2 regions of the Sediminicoccus sp. BL-A-41-H5 genome follow, and region 1 is predicted to be linked to the other one. Evidence: riboswitches for the same ligand, from Rfam matches in the RefSeq annotation. Region 1 holds a riboswitch; the other holds the start of a gene.
What was found. A riboswitch is a leader RNA that binds a small molecule or an ion and turns the genes downstream of it on or off. The one in region 1 is predicted to bind cobalamin.

Region 1 (3,397 bases):
GCGCGCGGAATGTCGTCCCGCACGAAGGACCATTGCAGCATGGTGACCGGGCCGGTGAGCATGCCCTTCATCGGCCGCGCGGTCAGCGCCTGTGCGCGGCGCGCCCATTCCACCGTCATCGGCGCGGGGCGGGAGACGTCGCCGAAGATGACCGGCGGCTTCACGCAGCGCGAGCCATAGCTCTGCACCCAGCCATTCTTCGTCACGGCGAAGCCCACGAGGAAATCGGCGAAGTGCTCCACCATGTCGTTGCGTTCGAACTCGCCATGCACGAGCACATCGAGGCCGATCTCCTCCTGCCAGCGGATCGCCTCCGCCATGCGTTCGGTGAGGAAGGCGTCATAGCCCGCCGCCGTCACCTCGCCGCGCTTGCGGGCGGCGCGGGCGGCGCGGATCTCGGCGGTCTGCGGGAAGCTGCCGATGGTGGTGGTGGGGAAGGGCGGCAGCCGGAGCCGCGCCTGCTGCGCGAGGCGCCGCTCATCGAAGGGCGCGCGCGCCGCATCCTCGGCGCGGCCGGCGGCGAGGCGCGCCGCCACGGCCGGATCATGCAGCCGGGGCGAGCCGCGCCGCGCCGCCTGGCGCGCATCGCTCGCCGCCAGCTCTTCCGCGATGGCGCCGCGACCGGCGGTGAGGCCGCGCGCGAGGATCGCCACCTCCTCCAGCTTCTGCCGCGCGAAGGCCATCCAGCCGCGCAGCTCGGGGTCGAGGCCGGTCTCAGCCGTAAGGTCCATCGGGCTGTGCAACAGCGAGCAGGAAGGGGCGACCTGCAGCAGCTCGAAGCGCCGCGCGGCGGCGGCGGCGCGCACCAGCCGGAAGGCGCGGGAGAGATCCGTCGCCCAGACATTGCGCCCATCCACCACGCCGAGCGAGAGCATCATGCGCGGCGGCGCGTGGCGCAGCGCCACATCCAGCATGCGCGGCGCCCGCACCAGGTCGAGATGCAGGCCGGCGACGGGCAGGGTGAGCGCCGTCTCCAGATTCTCGCGCAGGTCGCCGAAATAGGCGGCAAGCATGATCGAGAGGCGCGGCGCCGCACCTGCCAGCACCAGATAGGCGGCGCGCAGCGCGGTGCGGGCGGCGGGTGTCAGGTCGAGCGCCAGGCAGGGCTCGTCCATCTGCACCTCGCGCGCGCCGGCGGCGGCGAGCCGGCGCAGCGTCTCGGCATAGAGCGGCAGCAGGCCGGGCAGCAGCGCCAGCGGGTCGCCCTTGCCATCGGCCATCTTGCCCAGCAGCAGGAAGGAGACGGGCCCCAGCAGCACGGGCCGCGTCTGGACGCCCTGCGCCTTCGCCTCCTCGAAGGCCTCCACCGCCGGGAAGCCGGTCGCCACGAACTCCTGGCCGGCGCGGAAGACGGGGACCAGGTAGTGGTAGTTCGTGTCGAACCACTTGGTCATTTCCAGGGCCGGCGCGCCCGGGGCGATGCCGGCCAGGCGCTCGCCCGCCGTGCCGCGCGCGCCGCGGGCGAGGGCAAAGCGCGTGGCGAGCGAGACCGACTGGCCCCGGCACCAGCCATAGCCTTCGGGAATCGCACCGAAGGCGCAGGCGTGGTCGAGCACATGGTCATAGAGCGCGAAGTCGTTGCTGGGCGGCACGGCGATGCCGGCCGCACGTTGCAGGGCCCAATGACGGGCGCGCAGCTCGGCGGCGGTGGCGAGCAGCGCGGCCTCATCGGCCTGTCCCGACCAATGGGCCTCGAGCGCGGTCTTGAGTTCGCGCCGGAGGCCCATGCGCGGAAAGCCGAGATTATAGGCTGTCATGTGATGTCATCCCTGAGACAAGGTCCGGGCGTGGCGCGGCCTTCGCCCTTCGCCCCCGTGGCGGGGCGGGGGGCGTGCAGCCGGATCGGGCCCCGCGCGATGGCGGGGGCCGCGTCAGCGCCCTGGGGTTGGCGGAAGGTGTCGAAGCGCCAGCCGCTCCCGCGCCGCGCGGCAGATCACCAGGCGTTCCGCGGCCGAGGCGCGCATCCAGCGGGTGATCTCATCGCGGCTGCGGCCGCAGCCGATGCAGATGCCCGCGGAATCCAGCGCGCAGATCTGCACGCAGGGCGAGGCGGGCGCCTCGGCTTGGTCGGGAAGGGCTGGCATGGCGGTCAGCCCGGCGCGCGGCCGGGACAGCTCCGCCGGCTTCGGCCGGGTCTGGGGATGGGCAGTCGGGCGCGGTGAAGGCGCATGGTCATGTCTCCTGTCCGGCGGCACCCCGCGCCGGGATTGGGTGGGTCGATGCGCTGGCAGGTCTCCTGGCTCACGGGTCAATGCCGGCCCTGCCGCCTTCCCAGGGAGGAATCCCCAGTGGCGCGCCCCGAAACGGGGCGAAGCAGGGTCAGCTCGCCGCTGACAGTTGCGGGGGCAGCCGCCGACTTGGCCTGACCTCCCTTGGAGGGGAGGGGGCCGCACGGCGTTCCCTTTTCACCGGCTCGCGCCGGACCAACACGTCATCAACATATCCTTATGTCATGTCGCGTCAAGACAAATCTCCACCCTATCCGATCGCGCCGCCAAGCGCGCCGCGCTGCGTTGCAGGATGGCGCGCTTGTCGGGCGCCGTGGCGGCCGGCCATTGCGCGATCTCGGCCCCGGTGCGGCCGCAGCCGGCGCAGACATGCGCCTCCAGGCGGCAGAGATTGCGGCAGGGGGAGGGTGGGGCATCGCGCATGGGGCAACTCCAGAGGAACCACCCGGCGGCCGCGGCCTTGGGCCGCTTTGCGCCCATCCTTCCCCAGGCCGGGGCCCCGCGTCCAGTACCCGTCTTGCCCCCCGTCTTGCTTCTCAAGGCGGACGCGTCAGATTGGCGCCCTGTTCGACGGAGATGTCCATGCCCCATTACGATCTCATCCTGCGCGGCGGCCAGGCCGTGCTCCCCTGGGGCATCGAGCCGCTGGACATCGGCGTGCGCGATGGCCGCATTGCCGCCATGGGCAACCTGCGCACCGCCGAAGCCACGCAGGAGGTGGATTGCCGCCACCTGCACGTGCTGCCCGGCCTGATCGACGCCCATGTCCATCTGCGCGAGCCGGGTGACGCGGCGGTGGAGACCATCGCGACCGGCACGAAGGCCGCGATCCTGGGCGGCCTCGCCGCCGTCTTCGACATGCCGAACACCGCGCCCTCCATCACGGATTCCGCGCAGCTCGCCTGGAAGCGGAAATATGTGAGCGAGGTCGCCTATTGCGATGTCGGCCTCTATGTCGGCGCCTCCAAGAAGAACATCCCCGACCTCGCGGCGCTGGAGGCGGAGGAGAATGTCTGCGCGGTGAAGGTCTTCGCCGGCTCCTCCACCGGGGACCTGCTGATCGAGGATGATGCGAGCCTGGAGGCCGTGATGCGCTCCGGCCGCCGTCGCATCTGCTACCACTCGGAGGACGAGTATCGCCTGCAGGCGCGCAAGCCCAACTACACGTC
Region 2 (3,397 bases), 720 kb from region 1:
CGATCACGCCGAAGCGCTGGTTCAGCGAAGGCGCGTTGAAGGCCGTGCCGCCCGAGGCACGGATGCGCACATTGGTCTCCGGCACTGCCAGCACCGCGCCGACGCGCCAGCTCGTATAGCCGGTGTAGTCGGAGACGTTGTCGTAGCGCACGCCGCCCGTGACATCGAGCGCGTTCCAGAAGCGGTACTGCATGGCCACATGCCCGGCCGTCGTGTCCTGCTGGGCGTTGGTGACGGCGCGGAAGGGCGCGTTGCCGGCGAAGCTCGTCACATCCTCATGCGCGTAGTTCACGCCGAAGGTGACGGCGCCATCCGTCGCCGGGCCGAAGCCCGGCAGGCGCACCACATTGCCCCAGTCCACGCTCTGCCGCGTGCCGCGATAATAATCCTGCACCGTGGCGCTGCTGAGGATGTCGGGCAGGTTGGAATAGGTGCGGCGGTCCTGCGTGACGGCGAGGCGCAGGCCGGTGGTCAGCCGCCCGTCAAACAGGTTCGACTCGCCACGGATCTGGCCCACCCAGCGCCGGTCATTGCCGGTGTAGTTCGGGTCGTCGCGCGGCACGCTGTCCAGGCCGATCGTGGCCTCCCGCCAGCGCAACTGGCCCTCGACGCGCGTGCCGGGCGTGAAGGTGTAACCGAGCCGCGCCGTGGCATTGGTGGTGTTGAAGCCGTCGAACTCGCCCAGCGTGCGCCAAAAGCGCGAGGCGGTGGCGTTGGACGCCCTCGTGGAGATGTTGTTCAGGCTCGCCAGGTAGTCGAACTGGCCGATGGTGCCGGCGATGCCGCCGCCGAGGCGCAGCGTGCTGGCGGTGCCGTAACCGACCTCGCCATAGGGCATCACCTGCCGGTCCGGCGGCGCGCGGCGGGTGACGAGGTTGATCACGCCGCCCACCGCGGCACTGCCATAGAGCGAGGAAGCCGGGCCACGCAGCACCTCGATGCGCTCGATGTCGAACAGCGTCTCATTGCCGAAGTTGAAGGCGCCATTCGCGTCCGACGGGTCGTTCACCGGCACGCCGTCCATGAGGACGAGGGTGGAGCGGCTGGAATTGCCGCGGATGAAGACGCTGGCCTGTTGCCCTGGCCCGCCCGACTGCGCGACGCGCAGGCCCGGCACGGTGGCCAGCGCCTCGGCCAGATTGGCGAAGCCGTTCTCCTCGATCGTCTTGCGGTCAATGACGGTGATGGAGGCCGGCACGCGTGCCAGCGGCGTGGGCACGCCGGTGGCGGTGACGATGGTGTCCGGCACCGCGATCAGATCCTGCTCCGGCGAGGAGCGGGGCGTGGCAGGCGCGGAATTCTGGGCAAAGACAGGCGTTGCCGACGCCAGCATGGCGGCGGTGGTGAGCAGGATACGGCGCATGGGAAACCTCCCGTGTTGCGCATGACGACATGCCGGACGGGAAAATCGCCCCGCCCGACGGCTGGCGCCGAGCCCGCAAACGGAACAGGTCCGTGGCACCGGTGCACCCCGCCCGGCACGCGCGAGAACAACTCTGCGAAGGCCGGTCTCCTGGCTCGCGGGTCAATGCCCTGGTCCGCCTTCTCACCCCCCGGCAGGGAAGCAATGGCGTATGGACCGAGGCTCTCCGCCTACAGTTGCGGGGGCAGCCGCGGATTGACCGGGCCATGGCCCGGCGCGTCGCGCGTTCCCGTTTCAACCCTCATCGGGTCACCTTCACATACTTTGAGTCTAGACCGGGTCAGACGATCCAGCCAAGGGCCTGGATGCCGACCCAGACCAGCGCGCCGATCACGAAGGTGGCGAAGAGGCAGCCCAGCAGCGTGACCAGCGCGCCGATGCCGATGACGCGGTTATCCGCCTCGACCACGCCGAGCGCCATGATGATGGTGCCGAAGGCCGGCGGACCATTGGTGCCAGGACCAGGCAGGATGAGCATGACGGCCGAATAGACGGTGAGCCAGCCCACGATCTTGTCGCCGAACGGGCTGGTGAAGAAGCCGGGGCGCGGCTTCACATATTGCTCGACGCGCTTGATCCAGGAGGAGCCGGAAGCGCCGGAAAGGCGCAGCAGATCCTCGCGCTTGATGGATTGGCGCGCGATGAAGCGCGGCAGCTTCGGCACGCGGCGGCCCATGCCCATCTGCACGCCCAGGATCAGCATGGGAATGCCGAAGACGGAGGCCATGCCGGGCAGCAGCGAGGGCAGGCAAAGCAGCAGGATCAGCAGGCCGAAGGCGCGGTCTCCGAAGGCTTCCGCCATCTCGCCCAGCGTGATCCGCGCCCCGGGAAACTGGGCCGCAACCTCGGTGACGATCCGCGAAATCGGCGCGAGATGCTCATGATGCTGATCGGGTGCGGGTTGCGCCGTGCCGTCCAAAAGCCTGTCCTTGTGAGTTTCCCCTCCGCGGGGCCCCGCAGATGAACGGGAACTTAACGAGATATTGCGCGGTGACCAGTGAAAATTTCGTGGGCGGCCTCATCCCCGTGGACAAGGCCGCCGTTTTTCTGGGTGATCAGGCGCCGGTGAAGACCGGCTTGCGCTTCTCCATGAAGGCGCGGCGGCCTTCGCGATAATCGGCACTGTCGAAGCAGGCATCCTGATCCGCCGCGATGGCCGCCATGTCGCGATCCGCCGCATCGGCCAGCACGGCGCGCACCGTGCGCTTGTTGGCCTTGAGCGAGAGCGGCGCGTTCACCGCGATGGTGGAGGTGATCTTCGCCACCTCGGCATCGAGCGATTCCGCCGGGTGAAGTTTGTTGATGAGCCCCATGCGCTCGGCCTCGGCCGCATCCAGCCGGCCGCCGGTCATCAGGATGAAATGCGCATGCGCGGGGCCGACGAGCGCCACCAGGTTGCTCACCATGTCGAAGCCATAGGCGATTCCGAGCTTCGCCGCCGGGATGCCGAACTCGCTGCCCGTGCCCGCGATCCGCATGTCGCAGGACATGGCGATGCCAAGCCCGCCGCCCATGCAGAAGCCCTGGATCTTGGCAATGACGGGCTTGCCGAAATTCGCGAGCCGCTGCCGGCCATGGCTGGTCTTGGCGTTGTACTGGCGCTGCGCATCGGCGTCCGAGCGGTTTTTCTCGAACTGGCTGATGTCCGCGCCCGAGACGAAGGCCTTGCCGCCCGCGCCTTCAAGGACGACGCAGCGCACGGCGGCATCGGCCTCGAAGATGTCGAGCGCCTCGGCCATGCCGTCCCACATCGCGATGCTCATCGCATTGCGCTTCTCGGGCTGGTTGAAGACGATCGTCCCCACGCCGGCATCAATGCGGGCCAGGATCTTTCCATCGGCGAACTGCATCTCACTCACTCTCCCAAAACCTTCTTCGCCCGCAATGCGGCGATTTCCTCGGTGGTCAAACCGGCTTCCGCCAGGATCTCGTCGGCATGCTCGCCAAGCGCGGGCACACCGCGGCGAATGCCGG

Region 2: another riboswitch for cobalamin. It lies ahead of ACQ860_RS15855 (TonB-dependent receptor plug domain-containing protein); the one in region 1 lies ahead of ACQ860_RS19335 (DUF1289 domain-containing protein).

Annotation. Positions count from the first base shown of each region.
Region 1 covers NZ_CP192601.1:3,949,623-3,953,019, forward strand. Annotated here, with positions in the region: gene metE (5-methyltetrahydropteroyltriglutamate--homocysteine S-methyltransferase) at 1-1,757, opposite strand, end outside; gene ACQ860_RS19335 (DUF1289 domain-containing protein) at 1,872-2,084, opposite strand; cobalamin riboswitch at 2,210-2,443, opposite strand; gene ACQ860_RS19340 (DUF1289 domain-containing protein) at 2,451-2,651, opposite strand; gene ACQ860_RS19345 (dihydroorotase) at 2,811-3,397, shown strand, end outside.
Region 2 covers NZ_CP192601.1:3,230,727-3,234,123, reverse strand. Annotated here, with positions in the region: gene ACQ860_RS15855 (TonB-dependent receptor plug domain-containing protein) at 1-1,363, opposite strand, end outside; cobalamin riboswitch at 1,487-1,695, opposite strand; gene ACQ860_RS15850 (exopolysaccharide biosynthesis protein) at 1,704-2,342, opposite strand; gene ACQ860_RS15845 (enoyl-CoA hydratase) at 2,479-3,273, opposite strand; gene ACQ860_RS15840 (CaiB/BaiF CoA transferase family protein) at 3,279-3,397, opposite strand, start outside.